2 linked regions of the Caldimonas thermodepolymerans genome follow. The protein of the gene in region 1 interacts with the protein of each later gene in a pairwise test. Links are inferred from orthologs where the notes say so. Each region holds a gene or a part of one and is shown on either strand. Other genes may lie near its edges.

Evidence for each region.
Region 2: the proteins of gyrA (region 1) and gyrB interact in binary tests that used the Escherichia coli proteins (3 or more experiments, as listed by UniProt). The link is inferred for Caldimonas thermodepolymerans from one-to-one orthologs.

The regions. Positions count from the first base shown.
Region 1 is NZ_CP064338.1:1,312,085-1,318,602, reverse strand. The notes cover bases 239-3,444. They hold gyrA (DNA gyrase subunit A), read left to right. Parts: upstream 239-601; coding sequence 602-3,244; downstream 3,245-3,444. Other genes in these bases: IS481_RS06305 (DUF2059 domain-containing protein), read left to right, coding at 3,341-3,444; ompA (outer membrane protein OmpA), read right to left, coding at 239-333. Also shown: more of ompA, read right to left, coding at 1-238; more of IS481_RS06305, read left to right, coding at 3,445-3,907; serC (3-phosphoserine/phosphohydroxythreonine transaminase), read left to right, coding at 3,930-5,015; pheA (prephenate dehydratase), read left to right, coding at 5,008-6,111; IS481_RS06290 (prephenate dehydrogenase), read left to right, coding at 6,131-6,518. UniProt on the Escherichia coli protein: A type II topoisomerase that negatively supercoils closed circular double-stranded (ds) DNA in an ATP-dependent manner to maintain chromosomes in an underwound state.
Region 2 is NZ_CP064338.1:2,635-19,635, forward strand. The notes cover bases 1-3,128. They hold gyrB (DNA topoisomerase (ATP-hydrolyzing) subunit B), read left to right. Parts: upstream 1-376; coding sequence 377-2,881; downstream 2,882-3,128. Other genes in these bases: dnaN (DNA polymerase III subunit beta), read left to right, coding at 1-254. Also shown: IS481_RS00025 (helix-turn-helix domain-containing protein), read left to right, coding at 4,884-5,255; IS481_RS00030 (NUDIX hydrolase), read left to right, coding at 6,058-6,483; IS481_RS00035 (NTP/NDP exchange transporter), read right to left, coding at 6,489-7,787; IS481_RS00040 (SDR family NAD(P)-dependent oxidoreductase), read right to left, coding at 7,792-8,664; IS481_RS00045 (pyridoxal phosphate-dependent aminotransferase), read left to right, coding at 8,962-10,092; IS481_RS00050 (alpha/beta fold hydrolase), read left to right, coding at 10,106-10,987; IS481_RS00055 (M20 family metallo-hydrolase), read left to right, coding at 10,984-12,219; IS481_RS00060 (GntR family transcriptional regulator), read right to left, coding at 12,336-13,052; IS481_RS00065 (SDR family oxidoreductase), read left to right, coding at 13,388-14,245; IS481_RS00070 (ABC transporter permease), read left to right, coding at 14,269-15,096; IS481_RS00075 (ABC transporter ATP-binding protein), read left to right, coding at 15,143-15,919; IS481_RS00080 (ABC transporter substrate-binding protein), read left to right, coding at 15,997-17,001. UniProt on the Escherichia coli protein: DNA gyrase negatively supercoils closed circular double-stranded DNA in an ATP-dependent manner to maintain chromosomes in an underwound state.

The sequences.
Region 1 (6,518 bases):
GAAGTCGAAGAACGCGTCAGCGGCGAAGGTCACCTTCTCGCTGGTAGGCGCGGGCGGGACGGGCGCCGGGGCCGGGGCGGGGGCAGGAGCCGGGGCAGCGGCCGGGGCGGGCGCGGGGGCGGGGGCCGGTGCGGCAGCGGGCTTCAGCGCGCCGTCGCAGTCCGCGGCGGCGGTGGCCGGCGTCCAGGTGGCATCACGCCAGCACAGTTCGTTGGTGCCGTTCTTCCAAACGGTGCCGTCAACGTTGCGCCAGTTATCGACAGACTGAGCGAGCGCGCCCGAAGCCATCGCGGCCGAGGCAAACAGCATCGCCACCTTGTTGAGTTTGTTCATGTTTCTCCTCTCAAGAAAAGCCGCAGAACGACTGCGTAAGCGTCCAGAAAAAAGACGGAATCAGGAAACACGCGGTTACGCGCAGTTCCGCTACCGACCGGAAGGATTCTGCCATACCGCGTCACATGGACAAGTTTTTGTCTATAGGGTGGCGCACTGCGTTCTTCCCTGTTGCGCAGGCACGACACACCGGGCGCCGTAGAATCGCGGTTTCACCGCGCACGCGCGCCGATGGACGGCCTGTGCCGCCGCCGTATTCAGGGACCGCATGACTCAGTTCGCCAAAGAAACCCTCCCGATCAGCCTCGAAGAAGAGATGCGGCGTTCGTACCTCGATTACGCGATGAGCGTGATCGTGGGACGCGCCCTGCCCGATGCCCGCGACGGTCTGAAACCGGTGCACCGGCGCGTGCTGTACGCGATGCACGAGCTGAACAACGACTGGAACCGGCCCTACAAGAAGTCTGCTCGTATCGTCGGTGACGTCATCGGTAAGTACCACCCGCACGGCGATTCGGCGGTCTACGACACGATCGTGCGCATGGCGCAGGATTTCTCGCTGCGCCACATGCTGGTCGATGGCCAAGGCAACTTCGGCTCGGTCGACGGCGACAGCGCCGCGGCGATGCGCTACACCGAAGTCCGCCTGGCCAAGATCGCCCACGAGATGCTGGCCGACATCGACAAGGAAACGGTCGATTTCGGCCCCAACTACGACGGCTCCGAGAAAGAGCCGCTGGTGCTGCCCACCCGCCTGCCCAACCTGCTGGTCAACGGCTCGGCCGGCATCGCGGTGGGCATGGCGACCAACATCCCGCCGCACAACCTCAACGAGGTGGTGGACGCCTGCCTGCACCTGCTGAAGAACCCCGAGGCGAGCATCGACGAGCTGATGGAGATCATCCCGGCGCCGGACTTCCCCACCGCCGGGATCATCTACGGCCTGTCGGGCGTGCGCGAGGGCTACCGCACCGGCCGCGGCAAGGTGGTGATGCGCGCCAAGTGCCACTTCGAGGACATCGACAAGGGTGCGCGCCAGGCCATCATCATCGACGAGATCCCCTACCAGGTGAACAAGAAGAACCTCCTGGAGCGGATCGCCGAGCTGGTCCACGAGAAGAAGATCGAGGGCATCAGCCACATCCAGGACGAGTCGGACAAGTCCGGCATGCGCGTGGTCATCGAGCTCAAGCGCGGCGAAGTCCCGGAGGTGGTGCTCAACAACCTGTACAAGCAGACCCAGCTGCAGGACACCTTCGGCATCAACATGGTCGCCCTGGTGGACGGCCAGCCGAAGCTGTGCAACCTGAAGGACCTGCTGGAGATCTTCCTCGAGCACCGGCGCGAGGTCGTCACCCGCCGCACGGTGTTCGAGCTGCGCAAGGCGCGCGAGCGCGGCCACGTGCTGGAAGGCCTGGCGGTGGCGCTGGCCAACATCGACGAGTTCATCCAGATCATCAAGAACTCGCCCACCCCGCCGATCGCCAAGCAGGAGCTGATGAGCCGCGCCTGGGATTCGTCGCTGGTGCGCGAGATGCTGGCGCGCGCCGAGCAGGACACCCCGGGCGGTCGCGCCGCCTACCGCCCCGAAGGGCTGCCGCCACAGTACGGCCTGCAGCCTGACGGGCTGTACCGCCTGTCCGACGACCAGGCCAGCGAGATCCTGCAGATGCGCCTGCAACGCCTGACCGGGCTGGAGCAGGACAAGATCATCGGCGAGTACAAGGACGTGATGGCCCAGATCGCCGACCTGCTGGACATCCTGGCGCGCCCCGAGCGGGTCACCGCGATCATCGCCGAGGAGCTGGTCGCTCTGAAGCAGGAGTTCGGCCAGACCAAGCTGGGCGCGCGGCGCAGCGAGATCGAGCACAACGCGCAGGAACTCGACACCGAGGACCTGATCGCCCCGACCGACATGGTCGTCACGCTCAGCCACGCCGGCTACATCAAGAGCCAGCCGCTGGCCGAGTACCGCGCGCAGCGCCGCGGTGGCCGCGGCAAGCAGGCGGCGGCGACCAAGGAAGACGACTGGATCGACCAGCTCTTCATCGCCAACACGCACGACTACATCCTGTGCTTCTCCAACCGCGGCCGGGTCTACTGGCTGAAGGTCTGGGAGGTGCCGCAGGGCGGGCGCAACAGCCGCGGCAAGCCCATCGTCAACATGTTCCCGCTGCAGCAGGGCGAGAAGATCAACGTCGTGCTGCCGCTGACCGGCGAGTTCCGCAGCTTCCCCGAAGACCACTACGTCTTCATGTGCACCGCGCAGGGCACGGTCAAGAAGACCGCGCTGGACGAGTTCAGCAACCCGCGCAAGGCCGGCATCATCGCCGTCGACCTGGATGAGGGCGACTACCTGATCGGCGCGGCGCTGACCGACGGCAAGCACGACGTGATGCTGTTCTCCGACGGCGGCAAGGCGGTGCGCTTCGACGAGAACGACGTGCGCCCGATGGGCCGCAACGCGCGCGGCGTCAAGGGCATGACGCTCGAGGAAGGCCAGAGCGTGATCGCGATGCTGGTGGCCGAGGACGAATCCCAGAGCGTGCTGACCGCCACCGAGAACGGCTACGGCAAGCGCACCCCGATCACCGAGTACACCCGCCACGGCCGCGGCACCAAGGGCATGATCGCGATCCAGCAGTCCGAGCGCAACGGCAAGGTGGTCGCCGCCACGCTGGTGCGTCCGGAGGACGAGATCATGCTGATCACCGACAAGGGCGTGCTGGTGCGCACCCGGGTGGCCGAGATCCGCGAGCTGGGCCGCGCCACGCAGGGCGTGACGCTGATCTCGCTGGACGAGGGCTCCAAGCTGAGCGGCCTGCAGCGCATCGTCGAGAACGACGCGGGCGACAAGGCCGAGGACGAAGCAGCCGACGACACCCCGCCGGCCGGGGGCGCCGACAACTGAGGCCCGGCACGCGCGCCCTGACGACCCGCGACGCTGCACCTTCGGGTGCAGCGTCCTTTCTGGCGGTTCCGACCGCTGCCCCAGATCGAGACCGCCATGCACACCACCCGCCTTGCCCTCGCCACCAGCCTGCTGGCCCTGGCCGGCTTTGCCCATGTCGCCCCCGCCGCCGCACAATCCAAGGCGGAACTGGTGGACAGGCTCATCCAGCTGCAACGCCCTGCCGAGGCCGTCACCGTGGAGCTGGTGCGCACCGATGCGTCGGTGCTGCTGTCCGAGGCCGGCGCCGCGCTGCAGGCCCGCGTGCCGGCCGACAAGCGGGACGCCGTGGCCGATGCCATCAGGACGGACGTCAGGAAGTACGTCGACACCATGCTGCCCGAAGTGCGCAAGATCGCCGAGGAACAGGTCAAGGCCAAGTGGGCGCCGGTGCTCGCCGAACGCTTCACCGAGGCCGAGCTCAAGCAGCTGATCGCCTGGGTGGAATCGCCGCTGTACCGCAAGCACCAGGAACTGATGCCGCAGCTGTATGGTTCGCTCCACGAGGCCGTGCTCGGTGACGTGCGCACGAAGCTCTCGCCCCAGATCGAGCGCGTGCGCACGGAGATCGACCAGCAGCTGGCGCCGTTCGTGCCGCCCGCCCCGAAGAAATCCCCGAAGTGACAACACCCCTCCTCCCGACGAGATGAAGCGCCCCTACAACTTCTCTGCCGGCCCCGCGGCGCTGCCGCAGGAAGTGCTCGAGCAGGCCGCCGCCGAGATGCTCGACTGGCACGGCAGCGGCATGAGCGTGATGGAGATGAGCCATCGCGGCCGCGAGTTCATGTCCATCCGCGACCAGGCCGAGACCGACCTGCGCGAGCTGCTCGACGTGCCCTCGCACTACCACGTGCTGTTCATGCAGGGCGGCGGCATCGCCGAGAACGCCATCGTGCCGCTGAACCTGTCGCGCGGCGGCACGGTCGACTTCGTCGTCACCGGCGGCTGGTCAGCGAAGTCGTACAAGGAAGCCAAGCGCTACTGCCGGGCGCGCGTGGCCGCCAGCAGCGAGGCCGACGGCTACACCCGCATCCCCGCGCAGTGGCAGCTCAGCGAGCGCCCGTCCTACGTGCACGTGTGCACCAACGAGACCATCCACGGCGTCGAGTTCCAGGAGCTGCCCGACCTGAAGGCCCTGGGCTGCGACGCCCCGCTGGTGATCGACTGCTCCTCGCACATCGCCTCGCGCCCGATCGACTGGTCGCGCGTCGGCCTGGCCTTCGCCGGTGCCCAGAAGAACATCGGCCCGGCGGGCCTGACCCTGGTGATCGTGCGCGAGGACCTGGTCGGCCACGCGCTGGAGATCTGCCCCTCGGCGTTCGACTACAAGACCGTCGCCGAGAACCACTCGATGTACAACACCCCGCCGACCTACGCGATCTACACGGCCGGCCTGGTGTTCCAGTGGCTCAAGCGCCAGGGCGGCGTGGCCGAGATGGAGCGGCGCGCCCGCGCCAAGGCCGAGCTGCTGTACGGCTACATCGACGCATCCGGCTGGTACGTCAACAAGGTGGACCCGACCTGCCGCTCGCGCATGAACGTGCCGTTCTTCCTGCCCGACGACCGCCTCAACGAGGCCTTCCTGGCCGGGGCGAAGGAGCGCGGGCTGCTGCAGCTCAAGGGCCACAAGTCGGTGGGCGGGATGCGCGCCAGCATCTACAACGCGATGCCGCTCGAAGGCGTGCAGGCGCTGGTCGACTACATGCGAGAATTTGCAGCTCGCCATGGCTGACGAACTGACTCCCCCCCAGGATCTGCAGGCGCTGCGCGCCCAGATCGACGCGGTCGACCGCGAACTGCTGACGCTGCTCAACCGCCGCGCGGCGCTGGCTCAGGCCGTCGGCGAACTGAAGAAGAAGGAAGGCTCGGTGGTGTTCCGCCCCGAGCGCGAGGCCCAGGTGATCGACGGGCTGAAGGCCTTCAACCCCGGGCCGCTCAAGACCGACTCGGTGGCGCCGATCTGGCGCGAGATCATGTCGGCCTGTCGCGCGCTGGAAACCCCGACCCGGGTCGCCTACCTGGGCCCGGCCGGCACCTTCAGCGAGCTCGCGGCGCTGGGCTTCTTCGGTTCGTCCATCGTGCGCGTGCCGTGCGCCAGCATCGACGAGGTGTTCCGCACCACCACCGCCGGGGCGGCCGACTTCGGCGTGGTGCCGGTCGAGAACTCCACCGAGGGGGTGGTGGCCCGATCGCTGGACCTGTTCCTGACCACGCCGCTGTTCATCATCGGCGAGACCAGCCTGCTGGTGCGGCACAACCTGCTGCGCAAGGAGAACAGCCTGCAGGACATCGAGGCCGTGTGCGCCCACCCGCAGGCGCTGGCCCAGTGCCACCTGTGGCTGAGCAACCACCTGCCCCACGTCGAGCGCCGCCCGGTGGCGAGCAACGCCGAGGGCGCGCGCCTGGCCGCCGAGAACCCGCGCCTGGCCGGCATCGCCAGCGAGCGCGCCGCCAGCGAATACGGCCTGCACATCATCGCCCCGGCGATCCAGGACGACCCGCACAACCGCACCCGCTTCGCGATCGTCGCCCACCCGGAGCGCCACCCGCAGCCCAAGGCGTCGGGCCACGACTGCACCAGCCTGGTGGTGTCGGTGGTCAACCGCCCCGGCGCCGTGCACGACATGCTGGTGCCGCTGAAGGCGCACGGCGTCTCGATGAGCCGCTTCGAATCCCGTCCGGCGCGCTCCGGTCAGTGGGAGTACTACTTCTACATCGACCTGCAGGGCCACCCGGACGAGCCCCACGTGGCCGCCGCGCTGAAGGAGCTGCGCGCCGCCTGCGACTTCTTCAAGCTGCTCGGGACCTACCCCATCGACGTCCATTGAGCCGCCGGAGACCGTGCAGATGTTCAATCAACTGGGCTTGATCGGTTGCGGCCTGATGGGCGGCTCGTTCGCGCTGGCGATGAAGCGCGCCGGGCTGGTCAAGCGGGTGGTCGGTTACAGCAAGTCGCCGTCGACCACGGAGAAGGCCCGCCGCCTGGGCGTCATCGACCTGGCCGCGGAGTCGGCCCTGCTGGCCGTCTCCGGCTCCGACATCGTGCTGATCGCGGTGCCGGTGGCGGCATCCGAGGCCACCTTCAAGGCCATCCGCCACCTGGTCGAGCCGGGCGTGCTGCTGATGGACGTGGGCTCCACCAAGCGCGACGTGGTCGACGCCGCCCGCCGCGTGCTCAAGGAGCGCGTCGAGTACTTCGTGCCGGCCCACCCGATCACCGGCAAGGAAGTCGCCG
Region 2 (17,001 bases), 1.3 Mb from region 1 along the record:
TGAGCTTCGAGCCCGGCGTGCTGCGCATCGCCTCCAGCAACGCCGAGCAGGAAGAGGCCAAGGAAGAACTCGAAATCGACTACGGCGGCGACAGCATCGAGATCGGCTTCAACGTCACCTACCTGGTCGACGTGCTGGCCAACATGGGCCAGGACATGGTCAAGATCGAGCTGCAGGACGCCAACAGCTCGGCCCTGATCACCATCCCCGATCACGCCGGCTTCAAGTACGTGGTGATGCCGATGCGGATCTGAGCCGGGCCGCGGGCGCGCCTCCCGTGACCGACACCGAGCGGGCTTGCGGCCCGCTCCAGCGTTTTTGACGGGGCTGGACCGGCAGCCGGCCACAGCCCCCAGCGACAGGAATCGAGACCTTCATGACCGACGCAAGCAACGAGCAACCGAGCCAACCCGCCCAGAACCCGGCCGAAGCCGGCTACGGCGAAAGCAGCATCCAGATCCTCGAAGGGCTGGAAGCGGTGCGCAAGCGCCCCGGCATGTACATCGGCGACACCTCCGATGGCACCGGTCTGCATCACCTGGTCTTCGAGGTCGTCGACAACTCGATCGACGAGGCGCTGGCCGGCTACTGCGACGACATCGTCGTCACCATCCACACCGACAACTCCATCTCCGTCATCGACAACGGCCGCGGCATCCCGACCGGCGTCAAGATGGACGACAAGCACGAGCCCAAGCGTTCGGCGGCGGAGATCGCCCTGACCGAGCTGCACGCCGGCGGCAAGTTCAACCAGAACAGCTACAAGGTCTCGGGCGGCCTGCACGGCGTGGGCGTGTCGTGCGTCAACGCGCTGTCCAAGTGGCTGCGCCTGACCGTGCGCCGCGACGGCAAGGTGCACTACCTCGAGTTCAAGAAGGGCGTGCCGCAGGACCGCATCATCGAGGAGCGTGACGGCGTCGAGGTCAGCCCGATGAAGATCCTCGGCAACACCGACAAGCGCGGCACCGAGGTGCACTTCCTGCCCGACGACGAGATCTTCTCCAACGTCGACTTCCACTACGACGTGCTGGCCAAGCGCCTGCGCGAGCTCTCGTTCCTGAACAACGGCGTCAAGATCCGCCTGGTCGACGAGCGCAACGGCAAGGAAGACAACTTCGCCTTCGCCGGCGGGGTCAAGGGCTTCGTCGAGTTCATCAACCAGGGCAAGAAGGTCCTGCATCCGAACATCTTCCACGCCGTCGGCGAGCGCGTCAGCGAGCAGAACACCACCATCGGCGTCGAGGTGGCGATGCAGTGGAACGACGGCTACAGCGAGAGCGTCCTCTGCTTCACCAACAACATCCCGCAGCGCGACGGTGGCACCCACCTGACCGGCCTGCGCGCGGCGATGACCCGCGTCATCAACAAGTACATCGAGGACAACGAGCTGGCCAAGAAGGCCAAGGTCGAGATCTCCGGCGACGACATGCGCGAGGGCCTGGCCTGCGTGGTCAGCGTCAAGGTGCCCGAGCCCAAGTTCTCCAGCCAGACCAAGGACAAGCTGGTCTCCAGCGAGGTGCGCGGCCCGGTCGAGGAGGTCGTGAGCCAGAAGCTCACCGACTGGCTGCTCGAGAACCCCAACGACGCCAAGATCATCTGCGGCAAGATCGTCGAGGCCGCACGCGCCCGCGAGGCCGCGCGCAAGGCGCGCGAGATGACCCGCCGCAAGGGCGTGCTCGACGGCCTGGGGCTGCCCGGCAAGCTGGCCGACTGCCAGGAGAAGGACCCGGCCCTGTGCGAGATCTACATCGTCGAGGGCGACTCCGCCGGCGGCTCGGCCAAGCAGGGCCGCGACCGCAAGTTCCAGGCGATCCTTCCGCTGCGCGGCAAGATCCTGAACGTCGAGAAGGCGCGCTACGAGAAGCTGCTGTCGTCCAACGAGATCGTCACGCTGATCACCGCGCTGGGCACCGGCATCGGCAAGGACGACTTCAACCCCGACAAGCTGCGCTACCACCGCATCATCATCATGACCGACGCGGACGTGGACGGCGCGCACATCCGCACCCTGCTGCTGACCTTCTTCTACCGACAGATGCCCGAGCTGGTCGAGCGCGGCCACATCTACATCGCGCAGCCGCCGCTGTACAAGGTCAAGCAGGGCAAGCACGAGCAGTACCTGAAGGACGCCCACGAGCTGGACGCCTTCATGCTCAAGGTGGCGCTGACCGACGCCGAGCTGCACACCGGCATCGGCAACACCGTGCTCAAGGGCGAGGCCTTCGAGCAGCTGGCACGCCAGTACGTGCTGGCCGAGAACGTCATCGGCCGCCTGTCCAACTGGATGGACGCCGAGGCCCTGCGCGCGCTGGCCAACGGCGTCGAGATCAACATGGACACCAAGGAACAGGCCGAGGCCAGCGCCGCGGCGCTGCAGGCCGCGCTGCACGGGGCCAAGGTCGAGGCCACCTATGACGAGCGCACCGACAAGCACGCACTGCGCATCAGCCGCCGCCACCACGGCAACGTCAAGACCAGCGTCATCAGTGCCGAGTTCGTGCACGGCGCCGACTACGACGTGCTGAGCAGCGCCGGCCGGACCTTCAAGGGCCTGCTCGGCCCCGACGCCGTGATCCGCCGCGGCGAAGGCGACCGGCAGAAGGAACAGAAGGTCGGCGACTTCCGCCAGGCCATGCAATGGCTGATGGCGCAGGCCGAAGCCAGCGTCGGCCGCCAGCGCTACAAGGGCCTGGGCGAGATGAACCCCGAGCAGCTGTGGGAGACCACGATGGACCCGAACGTGCGCCGCCTGCTGCGCGTGCAGATCGAGGACGCCATCGAGGCCGACCGCGTGTTCACGATGCTGATGGGCGACGAGGTCGAGCCGCGCCGCAACTTCATCGAGGCGAACGCGTTGAGGGCGGCGAACATCGACGTGTGACGCATCCGTGTAGAGAGCTACATATGGTGAGAAAGTGAACCTCAATAGCTGAGACAGCCTGAGGTTCCCCTCCCTCCTAACCGGAGGTGCATGCTTCGTCCGTCAAGAGCTGCAACTTCTGGCCAGCTTTCATTGTGAGGTCGTAAGCTTCCCCGTCAAGCAGGCATTTCAAAAGTAGAACTTCCGGCGACGCGTTGGCGGTACTCGGCCGGGGTCAGATCGCCGAGCGAATCGTGGGGACGCTCCTCGTTGTACTCGAGCATCCACCAGTACGCGGCCTCGCGCACGTCGTCGAGGCGGGTGAACAGGTGCTGGTCCAGGACCTCCTCGCGGAAGGTCCGATTGAAGCGTTCGATGTAGGCGTTCTGGTTGGGCTTGCCGGGCTGGATGTACCGGATGGCCATGCCGTTGAGCTTGGCCCACTGCACGAAGGCCTCGCCCAGGAACTCCGGGCCGTTGTTGGTACGCAGGACCTGCGGCAGGCCGTGGTCGCGCTTGAGCTGCTCGAAGATGCGGACCAGGCGCGTGGACGAGATCGAGGTGTCGACCTCGATGTGCAGCGCCTCGCGGTTGAAGTCGTCGACCACGTTGAAGGTCCGGAAGCGGCGGCCACACGCCAGCGCGTCGGCCATGAAATCCGCTGACCAGACGGCATCGGGCAGCAGGGGAACGTAGAGCGGTACGCGTTCGCGCTTGGGCAGCCGCTGCTTGGCCTTGCGGCGCAGATTGAGCTTCATCGCCTTGTACACTCGGTAGATTCGCTTGTGGTTCCAGTCCGGACGCGCACGGCGCAGGACCTTGCAACACTTCCAGAAGCCGCGGCTCGGGCGATTCTCGACCACCTCGGCCAGGGCCGCGATGATCTCGGCATCCCGTACCGTCCAGTGCACCGGCGGCTGGTACCACGCTGCCCGCGACAACCCAACGCAATCACAGGACCGGCTCAGGGGCCGCGTGCGCACCTCGACCAGGTACCGCACGGCCTCGCGCTTCTGCTCCGGCCCTACAGTTTTTTTGCGATCAGATCCTTCATCGCGGCGTTGTCGAGCGCCAGCTCGGCGTACATCCGCTTGAGCCTGGCGTTCTCCGCTTCCAGGTCCTTGACACGCCGCAGCTCGGAGGCCTCCAGGCCGCCGTACTTCGACTTCCACTTGTAGTAGGTCGGAACGCTGATGCCGGCCTGCCGGCAGATGTCCTTGACCGGCACGCCGGCGTCGGCCTGCTTGAGGATCGAGACGATCTGGGTCTCGGTGAAACGGGACTTCTTCATGGAACCTCCTGGCTGGGGAAAACATGCCAGAAAGTTCTACTTATGGGGTGTCTGCGGATCGGGGAAGCTTACGCTTGAGCGGGCTGTCGCGAATTTCGGTACTTCCAAAGTTGGTCGTAGCGCGGCTGTCGCTTTTTTCTGACTTAGCGGTCGCGTTTGTCGCGTTTTTCTGGCTAAGACGAGGTCGCGAGCGCACGGCCATGGGACGGACCATTGCAAGGCAGCCCTCCGTTCACAGTTGCTCGCCGCTGATGTCCAGCAAACTAGGAGATTCGCAAAAAATCCTAGTTCTCTAGACAGGTAATGCACCGGTCTCTTCAGTCTCTCCAAACGGTTAGCTCATTACTTCTTGCAAGCTCCGGGCACTGCTAAGCTAATGCGGCTACGGCACCGGGAGACGGTAAAGGCACGCACGCGTTCGCACGCCTGAGGCGGAGTCGACTAGGGCGGTCGGGCTACGCGAGCGCAGCCCGTCCCGAAGTCCAGGAGCCCCGCGCGAGGTATCGCGTCACGCAGGGAACGCCCTTGCTGAACTCGTCGCAAACGCCCCTGTGGGTAGCTACGACGTCGGTAGTCCGTTTGCAGTTCAGGAGGGCCAGCGTATCGCTGGTTGTCCACCTCAGGGCAACCGGTTCCTGCCGCGGCTTGGAAGATGTGCCCGACCGACGAATCGCCACGGAGCGGCCAACAGAGTGAGCTTCCCCGACCACCGGCCTGCGGAGACTATTGAAGATGAGAACCCTCTCCGACATTGCCTCGCGACTGCGGCAGCAAGCCAAGCAGATGAAGGTCACCCAGGAGGAGCTGAGGCGACGTTCTGGCATTTCCAGGCAGACCCTGACCAACATGCTGAACGGCCACACCGACTACCGGGTTAACACGCTGCTTGCAGTGGCCGACCGCCTCGGACTCGAGCTCGTCTTGGTGCCGAAGGTATCAGCGCCAGCCCTGGAGGCGGGGCCACCGCGTCCGTCGGTCGTCAAAACCCGTGTGCGGGCGGCACTAGAAGGTCAGCGCACCCTTCACGCCCCGCGGCCCAGGACCGTGACAGGTGCCCCGGGGCCGGAAGACGCCATGTCACCCAAGGCGCCCAAGAAGCGTTGAACTCTCCGGGCAGCACCCTGGTCTTGAACGCACAATCCTGCAAACCTGCCGGGGTCTCGCAGCGCTGAGTATTGCCGGGCATGACGTGTCTCCCTAGAGTGAGACGCACCATGGTCGAGCAAGTCCGTCATCCCTGCACCATCGTTACTGTGCCGGTGTGCCCGCCGGTACAGATGCATGGTTGCCCCCCGGGTCAAGCGGCTGCGAGCCCATGCGCACCCCTCAAGCAACCTCCTTCCCGGGTTGACTTCCGCTGGCTCGCAACTGCGGGGCCAGCAGGACAAGCAGCCAGGCAGATTCCTGAGCGTTGCACCTTCGCCGCGCCGCGCATTTCCGCTGAGTTCTTCTCCCGGTTCCTGTGTTTCGTGAACGACCTAAAACGCAACGCGCCTCGCGGCGCATCTGTTTTAGGTGTCACGTGCGTGCCTACACGTTGCACGTTCAAAGAACACAGAGGACATGGCTATGGCTTACGGCACCAGAGGCGGTCTGGCAACGCTCGACCGCGGTATCCGCAAGATTGCACGCACCTTTGGCAGGACCGCAACGCTTACGCATTCACCTCGGGTGCGTACCTCGTCAATTTGTTGCTCATGGCTCCATCCTCTCAAGGTTTGGAGCCTCCGGGAAAGGCGGGGCGATTCAGTTGATTTACATAGACTCGAGTTCGCAGGTTATGGGGCTATCTACATCCGGCCTGCCCCGCCCAGGGGCGTGGCCCTCGACACGCCATGGAAGGCCCGATCGCGTCGGGCCTTCCTTCGTTCGTGGGAGGATTCGGGTCCGCCACCAGACGGCATTCATGGAACCCATGCACCAGATCCGCATCGCGACGGCCTGCTTCGTCAACGACCGCAACGAGCTGCTCGTCGTGCGCAAGAGGAACACCACCCGCTGGATGCTCCCCGGCGGCAAGCTCGACGGGGACGAGTCGGCGGTCGAGGCGGTGCGGCGGGAGCTGAAGGAGGAACTGCAGCTCGACGTGCCGGCGGCTGCCCTGACGCCCTTGGGCCGCTTCGAGGAGATGGCGGCGAACGAGCCGGACACCCGCGTGCGGGCCGAGGTGTTCGTCGCGCAGGTGCCCGAGGGCCAGGTGCCGCGGCCGGCGGCGGAGATCGCCGAGATGCAGTGGCTGCCGATGCAGCCGCCGGCACCGCCCGGGGTGGCGCCGCTGCTGGCAGGGCACATCCTGCCGGCCTTGCGGCGGCGCCATGGCGAGGCAGGCTGACCGGGTCACGGGGATCGGGAACGCGCCTGAAGCGCCTGTGCCCGTCCCAGCCACAGCCCCAGCAGCGCCCACACCAGCGCCAGCGGCACGACCACGCCGACCAGCCCGCCCAGCGCCAGGCCCAGCCGCCCCAGCATCCCCTCGGTCTGCGCGCCGACCACGTCGCCGGCGCGGTAGACGAAGGTGTCGATGAAGGCCTTGGCCTTGTACTTGTCCTCGCGGCTGACGACGGGAAACAGCGTCTCGCGCGCGGGCCGCGTGATGCCGCGCTGCACCGCGCGGTTGGCCGCTTCCAGCAGCACCAGCACGGTAAACGAACCGTAGAGCGCCAGGCCGACGAAGCCGAGCGCGGTGACCGCCGGCAGCAGGGCGAGCGCCACGCCCAGCCCGAAGCGCTGGATGATGCGGCCGGTCAGGGCCAGCTGCAGCGCCAGCACCGCGATCTGCGTCCACATGTCGATCTGGCCCAGCGTCGCGGTGCGCACGTCGGTGTGTTCGGAGGTGGCGGCCACCATCTGCAGGCGCGTGAAGTAGATGAAGGTGGCGACCACCGTCATCAGCAGCACGTAGGCGGCAATGCCGGCCAGGTAATGCGAGCGGCACACGGCCCACAGCCCGGCCCAGGCGCTGCCGCCGATGCGTTCGGGCCCGGTGGCCCTGGCCGGCGTGGACGGTGCATCGGCCGGCGGCCCTGCCCGGTCCGGGGCCAGGCGCACCAGCCACCAGGCACACGACAGGGCGAGCAGCAGGAAGCCGCCTGCGACCAGCAGCAGGTTCGGCGTGCCCAGCGGCCGGGCCAGCTGCGACGCCAGCCACGGCCCGAAGATCGCGCCCAGCGTGCCGCCGACCGAGACCGGGGCGAAGCAGCGCCGGGCCTGCTCGCTGGTGAAGCGGTCGGCCATCAGCGCCCAGAACACCATGGTCGCGAACAGGTTGAACACGCTGAACCAGACGTAGAACACCTGCCCGCTGGTCTGGCCGACCGCCTCGGGCGTGAACCGCAGCAAGGCCCAGAAGCCCGCCAGGCACAGCACGAAGAAGCCGTAGGTGGCGCCGATGAACTGCAGGCGCTTGAAGCGCGCCACCAGCCAGCCGAACAGCGGGTTGACGGCCAAGGTCACCACCGCGGTGCCGATGAACAGCCAGCGGATGCCCTCGATGCCGCGCTGCATGCCGAGCGCGTCCCGTGCCGGCCGCAGCAGCATCAGCGCGGTAAGCACGCAGAAGAAGAACAGCGCGGCGACCAGGACCGGCCCCAGCTCCTCGCGGCGCACGCCGGACAGGGCGATCCGCGCGCGGCCCATCGCGTCACGCGAGCGGGGTGCCGGTCGCGCGCTCGAGCGCGGCGAGCAGCTGGTCCTGGAAGCGCACGTCGTGGACGGCGGGGTGCGGTTCCTCGCGCTGCAGGTGGTACCAGTAGCCGCCGCTGGTCAGCGCCTCGGGATCGTCGCTGACGGCAAGCCACTCCTGCGTCGCATGGCCCTGGCGCAGGTCGTCCGGCGCGGCGGGGCCGCCCATGCGGGTGGGCACCCAGCCCGGGTTCACGGCGTTGCTGCAGACGTCCGGCCACCGGCGCGCGACCGCCGCGGCCAGGGTGGTGACGTAGAGCTTGCTGTCGGCATAGCTGCCGGTGGCGCGCCGGCCGGTCCAGTCCATGCCGGCAAGGTCGGTGCTGCCGCTGCGGTGCAGGGCGCTGCTGAGGTAGATCAGCCGCTGCGGGCGCCGGACCAGCGCGGTCAGCAGGTACGGCGCGACGGTGTTGACCACCAGCACCTGCGGCCCGGACAGCACGCCGGCGTTGTGGATCACGGCATCCATGCGACCGAGCTCGTTGACCTGCCGGGCCAGGTCGCGCGCCTGCCGCAGGTCGGACAGGTCGCCGACGGTGACGGCCGCGCCGCGCTCCAGCAGCGGCTGCACCGCCGACATCCGTTCCCGGGAGCGCACGTGCACGACGACCTCGTGTCCCTGGGACAACAGCGTCTCGGCGGCGAGGTATCCCAGCCCGGTCGACGAGCCGGTGATGAACACCCGCTTGCGGGCCGGGCGTTCCGGGCGTGGATTGGTGGCTCCCATCGGCGTGCTCCGGGAAGCGGGCGACTGCGCGCGGGCGGCGCCGGCCGGCCACAGCGATCCGGCGCCCAGCGTCGCGCTCGCGAAAAGGAAGCTCCGGCGGTCCATGCGCATGACCTCCTCTCGCATGTTCGCCGCCGGCCCGGGGGCGGGCCGTTGCGGTCCTGGTCAGAGCCTGCCGGTGCCGGGCAAGTTCCGGCGCGAGCCCGGGCGGGCCATGGCCGCAGGCCGAAGGCGGGCCTGCGAAGGATATACAGAGGCCGGGATCCTGTATGCATCATTTTGGAAGTCGGCCGCCCCTGGCCGCACCAAAGGTATGCGCGCATGACCCAACGCCGAGCGCCAGGCGGCCCGGATGTATGGCACACATCCTGCGTGGATGGGCCGGCAACCCGACCCACCACCATGCGCCCCTTCGAACAACGTAACCGGTACTTCGACCAGCTCTGCAACACGCCCGGCCTGATGTGGCTGGGGCAGAACACCAACCACTTCGATCCGCACCCGAGCGTGATCCAGGCGGTGCAGGACGCGCTCGCCGACGGCAGCTACCACGCCTACGCGCCGCCGTGCGGCTTCGAGGAGCTGCGCGAGCTGGTCCTGCAGGACGTCGGGTTGCCCGATGCCTGCTGCTTCGTCACCGACGGCGGCGTGGAAGGCCTCTACAACGTCTGCAGCAACCTCTGCCGGCCGGGCCAGGACTTCGTGACCACCGACCCGAGCTGGGCCTGGCCGATCCACTTCGCGCGCAAGGCGGGGGCCCGCATCGTCGAGCTGCCGATCTTCGACGAGAGGCAGGGCTACAAGCTCGCCGCCGAGCAGCTGCGCGCGGCCGTGGGCCCGGACACCGGCGTGATCTACCTGGTGGACCCGAACAACCCGCTGGGCACCTGCCACACGGCCGAGGAGATCCAGGCGTTCACCGACATCGCGCGTTCGGTCGGCGCCTACTTCATCCACGATGCGACCTACTCGCAGTTCGCCGACGGCTTCACGCCCGCCTACCGCTACTACCCCGAGAAGAGCATCGTGATGTACAGCTTCTCGAAGTGGGCCGGGCTCGCCGGCCTGCGCCTGGGCGCGGCGATCGCCTGCACCGACATCATCGAGAGGCTGGCCACCGCGCCGCCCAACAACCTGGGCTGCAACGTGCTGTCGCAGCGCGCGGCGATCGCGGCCCTGAAGAGCAAGGCCGAGTGGTTCCCGCAGGTCAAGGCGCGCCTGCGCCGCAACCAGGCGGCCGTGCACGAGGCGGTGCAGCAGGTGCCGGGCTTGCGCGTGCTGGTCTATCCCTCGCATGCCAACCTGCTGGTGATCGACACCTCCGAAGCGGGCGTGACGCCCGAGGCGCTGGTGGCGGCCTACGGCGAGGCCGGGATCATGATCCGCCAGGGCACCTACCACACGAAGCGCTTCGGCGACCGCTTCATCAAGGTCAGCCTGTCGGTGCCCGAGGCATGGGCCGACCGCTTCTGCGCGCTGCTGCCCGGGATGGTCGAGCAAGCCCGCCACACCACCGCCCCCGCCCTGTTCTGAAGGAGAGCCTGCGATGCCTTACATCACCGCGCGCGACGGCGTGCGCCTGTACTACGAAGAGGCAGGCAGCGGCACGCCGATCGTCTTCGTGCACGAGTTCGGCGGCGACAGCCGCAGCTGGGAACCGCAGATGCGTTACTTCACGCGGCGCTACCGCTGCATCACCTATGCGGCACGCGGCTACCTGCCCTCGGACGTGCCGGAGGACGTGGAGCGCTACTCGCAGCAGATCGCGGTCGACGACATCGCCGACGTGATGGATGGCCTGGGCATCGACTCGGCCCACGTCGTCGGCCTGTCGATGGGCGGCTTCGCGACGCTGCACTTCGGCCTGCGCTACGCGGCGCGGGCGCGCTCGCTGGTGGTGGCCGGCGCGGGCTACGGTGCCGAGAAGCAGTACGAGGAGTACTTCCGCAACGTCTCGCTGGAAGTGGCGCGCAAGTTCGAGGAGCTGGGCGCGCCGGAATTTTCGAAGACCTACGCGCAGGCCGCCTCGCGCATCATCTTCCAGGTCAAGGACCCGCGCGGCTGGCAGGAGTTTGCCGACATGCTGGCCGAGCATTCCTCGATCGGCTCGGCGCGCACGATGCAGGGCGTGCAGGCACGCCGCCCGTCGATCTACGACCTCGAGGCCGAGCTGCGCCGGATGCAGGTGCCCACGTTGGTGATCGTCGGTGACGAGGACGACCACTGCCTGCAGCCCGGCATCTTCCTGAAGAAGACCGTGCCTGCCAGCGGCCTGCTGGTGCTGCCCAAGGCCGGGCACACGATCAACCTCGAGGAGCCGGCGCTGTTCAACCAGTTCGTCGGGGACTTCCTCGCCACCGTCGAGCAGGGCAAGTGGCTGCCGCGCGACCCGCGCAGCCAGCCGGCCGAGATCATGAAGACCTCATGAGGGCCGCCGACAACGTCAGCGAGCAGCGCCTGAACCAGCGCCTGGCCGCGCTGGCCCGCCTGGGGGCCACGCCCGCCGGCGGGGTGAACCGCCCGGCGCTGTCGCTGGCCGATGCGCAGGCCCAGGAGCTGATGGCGCGCTGGGGCCAGGACATCGGCCTCGAGCCGAGCCGGGATGCGGCGGGCAACTTCTTCCTGCGCCTGCCGGGCGGCCCCGAGGGCGCCGCGCCGGTGCTGAGCGGCTCGCACCTGGACAGCCAGCCCACCGGCGGGCGCTACGACGGCGTCTATGGCGTGGTGGCCGCGCTGGAGGCTGCACAGGCGCTGCTGGAGGCCGGCGTGCCGCGCCGGCGGCCGCTGGACGTGGTGGCGTGGATGAACGAGGAAGGCTCGCGCTTTGCGCCCGGCATGATGGGCTCGTCGGTGTTCGCCGGCGCGCGCACGCTGGACGAGATCGGCGCGGTGTGCGACAGCCAGGGCCTCAGCGTGGCCGAGGCGCTGCGTGCCACCGCGCTGCGCCTGGCCCACATCCCCGGGCGTCCGCTGGGCGGCGCGGTGCATGCCTACGTGGAGGCCCACATCGAGCAAGGCCCGGTGCTGGACCGCGCGGGCGTTCCCGTCGGCATCGTGACCGGGATCCAGGGCAAGCACACCTTCCGCGTCGAGGTCGACGGCGAGGCGGCCCACGCCGGCACCTCCTGCCGCGCCGAGCGCCGCGACGCGCTGCTCGCGGCGCTGGCGATGGTGCGTGCGCTGACCGAGGTGATGCACGACGCCGAGGACATCGTGAAGTTCACCGTGGGCCGCTTCGAGGTGATGCCCAATGCGCCTTCGGTGGTGCCGGCGCGGGTGGTGTTCTCGATCGACCTGCGCCACCCGGACACCGGGACGCTGCGGCGCCTGAGTGCCCAGGTCCAGCCGCTGTGCGAGGCCCATGCGGGGCCGTGCACGGTGCAGGTCACGCGCCTGTCGGCGGCGGACTCGCTGGTGTTCCCGCCCGAGATGCAGCAGCGCGTGAAGCAGGCCGCCGAGGCGCTGGGCATCCCGGCCATCGCGCTGCCTTCGGCCGCCGGGCACGATGCGCGCTACCTGCACGGGATCGCGCCCTCGGCGATGGTGTTCGTGCCCAGCCGCGACGGCATCACGCACAACGAGGCGGAGTACACCGACTCCGCCGACCTGGCCGCGGGTGCCCGCGTGCTGACCGAGGTGCTGCAGGGGCTGCTGGCCTGAGCGCGGGCCGCGCCCGCCGCCCCCCGGCCTTTCCGGTTGACTCTCCGTCCCCGACACCCCGGTGTCGGTTCCCCGGCCCATGGCGCTGTGCGCGTCGTGGGCCGTCTTTTTGCCGCTCAGCCCGGCAGCTGGCTGGAGACCGCCGAGATCAGGTCGACCATGTCGTCCTGCAGCAGCGTGACGTGGTTGGCCGCGGCGGAGAACGCGGCTTCCGGGTCGTGCCGCTCGATGGCGTCGAGGATGGCCTGATGCTCGCCGATGGTCGAACGCATGCGGCCCGGGTGGTAGGTGACGTGGCGGCGGTAGAAGGCCACGCGCTTGCGCAGCAGCCGCGTCTGTGCGGCGAGGTAGTGGGTGTTGGACGCGTCGTACAGCGCGTCGTGGAAGTGCTGGTTGACTTCGTAGAACAGGTCGCGGTTGTCGCTGTCGACCAGCCCCCTGAGCTGTTCCTGCAGCTCCTGCAGGCGACGGCGCTGCGCGGGCGTGGCGCGCCGTGCTGCATAGCGTGCGCACAGGCCTTCGAGCACCGACATCATCTGGAACATCTCCAGGATCACGGGCATCGACAGGCTGGTGACGTACACGCCGTTGGTGCCCTTCATCTCGACCAGGCCGGTGCCGGCCAGCGCGCGCAGCGCCTCGCGCACCGGCGTGCGCGAGACCTTGTAGCGCTCGACCAGCTCGGCCTCGTCCAGCCGCGTGCCCGGGCGCAGCGTGCCGTTGAGGATCTGTTCTTCGAGGTTCTCGCGCAGCTCCTCGCTCAGCGTGGGGGCGCGCTCGCGCGTGCGCTCCCGGCCGGGCGGGACGTCGCGGGTGGCAAGGGTCTGCTCCATGCAGTCTCCGATGGGTCTTGGGTTCCGTGAGGAAGGCGGTGGCCTCGCGCGGCCGCCGTGGTGGAGCCGTCCTCAGCAGTATTCGCGCCACCTTGCAGGCAGGCCTGCACGGGCCGCGGCGAGCTATCTCGGTGCGGGTGCACCTGCACCGTGAATCCAGAACGGGCATTTCCGTATGCACGTGCATCGATATGAGGCGCGTTGCACGGGGACTCGCGCATCCGCAAGCAGCGAAGGCTGTGTTCCGGCTGGCACGGTTAGTGCGTAAGGGAAGCCCATCGCGAGGGCCGCCCGAGGGCGCCCCGCCTTCCCTGAACCCCAGACCACGCACCGACATGACCTCTCTGACGCTGACCGGCAAGACCGCTCTCATCACTGGCGCCTCCAAGGGCATCGGACTGGCGACCGCCTGGACCTTTGCCGAAGCCGGGGCCCGGCACCTGCACCTGGCCGCGCGCGACGGCGCCGCGCTGGAGGCCGCAAAGCGGGAAATCGAGGCCCGGCACCCGGGCACGCAGGTCAGCACGCACGCGCTGGACCTGTCGGCGCCCGGCGCGATGAAGGCGCTGGCCGACGCGGCCGGCGACGTGGACATCCTGATCAACAACGCGGGCGACATGCCCTCCGGCCCGCTGGAATCGCTCGACTGGGACCTGCTGCGCCGCGCGCTGTCGCTGAAGCTGGTCGGCTACATGGAGCTCAGCTGCTACGTCTACGAAGGCATGAAGCGCCGCGGCAGCGGCGTAATCATCAACGACATCGGCAACTCCGGCGAGAACTACGACGCCAACTACATCGCGGGCTCGGCGTGCAACGCCGGCGTGATGGCCTTCACCCGCGCGCTGGGCGGCGTGAGCCTGGACCACGGCGTGCGCGTGGTCGGCGTGAACCCCGGCCCGGTCGCCACCGACCGCATGGTCAAGATCATGAGGCGCCGCGCGATCGACAACTTCGGCGACGAAAGCCGCTGGCAGGAACTGTTCGACGCCTACCCCGGCGGCCGTCCGGCCGAGGCGCGAGAGATCGCCGAGCTGATGCTGTTCCTCGCCTCCGACCACGCGCAGTACATCACCGGCACGGTGGTGACGATCGACGGCGGCATCGCCGCGCGCGGCTCGGTCATCAAGACCAGCAACTACGCCGCCAACCGCGCGGCGCGCCTGGCTGCCCAGGCCTCCGCCCAGGCGGCCTGAGTCCGACGCAGCAGGACTTCGCCATGGCCACGCCCCTTCCATTGCCTGCCACGCCCGCCGCCCGGCCCGCGGAGGGCGGGGCCTCCCGACCGCCGCGCCGGCGCCTGCCGCCCGAGGTGCTGATGAGCACGCTGTCGGTGCTGTCCATCGTCGCCCTGTGGTACCTCGCGACGCTCGCGCTGCCGCCCTCGGTGCTGCCGCCGCCGCACACGGTGGTGAAGTCGATGGCCGAGCTCGCCGGCACGGACGAGTTGTGGAGCGACATCCGCATCTCGCTGACGCGCATCGCGTTCGCCTTTGCGCTGGGCATGGGCATCTCGCTGCTGCTCGGCTTCGCGATGGCGACCTCCGAGCGCGCCGGCATGTTCTTCCGCGTCTGGGTGGTGTGCGGCATCACGGTGCCGGCCATCGTGACCATCCTGACGATCTACATGGTCATGGGCATGAACGACCGCGCCGCGGTCGTCGGCGCGGCGCTCACCGTGGTGCCCTTCCTCGCGATCAACATCCGCGAGGGCATCAAGAGCATCGACATGCGCCTGATCCACATGGGGCGCATCTTCCGCGCCAGCCGGCGCCAGCTGATCGGCTCGGTGATGCTGCCGCAGGTCGCGCCGATGCTGCTGGCCTCGGCCCGCTTCGGCCTGGGCCTGGTCTGGAAGATGGTGCTGTTCGTCGAGCTGCTGGGCCGCAGCGACGGCGTGGGCTACCGCATCGAGCACTACTTCCAGATGTTCGACATGACGCAGGTGCTGGCCTACGCGCTGAGCTTCCTGATCGTGATGATGTTCATCGAGGTGTTCGTCTTCGGGCTCATCGAGAAGCACATCTTCCGCTGGCGCCATGGCTGACGCGGCCGTGTCGACTTCCTCCCGCAACGCTTCCACAGGACGCCCCATGTCGCAGATCGCCCTCGTCAACGTCGGCAAGACCTACCGCGCGGCCCGTCGCGAGCCGCTGCACGTGCTGCGCGGCATCGACCTGTCCATCGAGGCCGGCGAGGTGGTCGGCCTGGTGGGCCCGTCGGGCTGCGGCAAGTCGACCATCCTGAACATCGTCGCCGGCCTGGATGCGGACTACACCGGCCGCGTGACGATCCAGGGCCGCCCGATGTCCGAGCAGCTGGATGCGGGCTTCCGCGTCTCCTACGTGTTCCAGGAATCGCGCCTGCTGCCCTGGTACACGATCGCGCAGAACATCGAGTTCGCGCTGCGTGCGGCGAACTTCCCGCGCAGCGAGTGGAAGGAACGCACCCTCGCGGTGCTGGACCTGGTGGGCCTGTCCCGCTTCAAGGACTTCTACCCGGGACAGCTCTCGGGCGGCATGCAGCAGCGGGCCTCGATCGCGCGCGCCTTCTCGGTGGACCCGGACATCCTGCTGATGGACGAACCCTTCAGCGCGCTGGACGAGCTCACCGCGCGCAAGCTGCGCCAGAGCCTGCTCGACATCTGGGAGAAGTTCCGCTCGACCATCCTGTTCGTCAGCCACAACGCCTACGAGTCCACCTTCCTCGCGGACCGGATCATCGTGATGAGCAGCAACCCCGGCGGAAAGATCGCCGAGGAGATCGACCTTCGGGACGTGCCCCGTCCGCGCTCCTACGACGACCCGGCCCTGTTCGAGAAGAGCAAGGAGGTCATCCGCGTGCTCGACCGCCGCCCGGTCGAGGCCTGAACCCACGAGAGGCACGCACCGCCACCCCGCCCCACCGTTTCCTGACCGTCCCCGCCCCTGCACTGGAGCAACGCCCCATGAAGCCCACCACCAACCTCAAAGCCCTGCTCGGCGGCGTCGCTGCCGCGCTGACCCTGCACTTCGCACCCCTGGCCCAGGCCCAGACCGCCGCGCCCAAGGGCGACGGCGGCACCATCCGCATGCTGATCAACCCGGCGGGCACGATGTCGATCCCGCCGCTGGTGATCAAGCAGTACAACCTCGACAGGAAGTACAACATCAACGTCGAGACCGTCCCGTACAGCAACAACAACTCGGCCGCGGTCGCGCTGCAGAGCAAGAGCACCGACGTCGTGATCCTCGACTGGCTGGCCACCGCGCGCCTGAAGGCCGGCGGCATCAACGTGGTCGGCGTCGCGCCCTTCCTCACCTACGTCAACAGCATCATCGTGCCGGTCGACTCGCCGGCCAGGACGATCGCCGACCTGAAGGGCATGAAGGTCGGCGCGCACAACAAGACCGGCTTCGACTGGGTCATCACCGTGGCGGCCGCGAAGAAGAAGTACGGCATCGACCTGAACAAGCAGGTCACGCTGCACGAAGGCGCGGTGCCGCTGTTGCGCGGCCTGATGGAACAGGGCGAGCTGCAGGCCACCGGCATGTGGAACTCGCTGGCGCCCGAGATGCTGGCCACCGGCAAGTTCCGCACGCTGGCCACCATCCGCGAGATCTCCGACAGCATGGGCCTGCCCACCGTGCCGTTCCTGTTCTTCGGCATGCGCGAGGAGTACGCCAAAGCCAACCCGGCCAACGTGCGCGCCTTCGTCGCCGCCTACCAGGACGCCGTCAGGATCATGAAGACCGACGACAAGCTGTGGGAGGACACCGGCAAGCGCATGAAGCTGTCGCCGCAGGCCACCGAGTTCTTCAAGCAGCAGGTGCGCAACGACCTGCTGACCGCCTTCACGCCCGAGATGGCCCAGGGCCTGTCCGACACGCTCGACGCGATGGTCGAGGTCGCCGGTCCCGAGGTCATCGGCATGAGCAAGCTGCCCGAAGGCCTGATCACCCTCGAATACCAG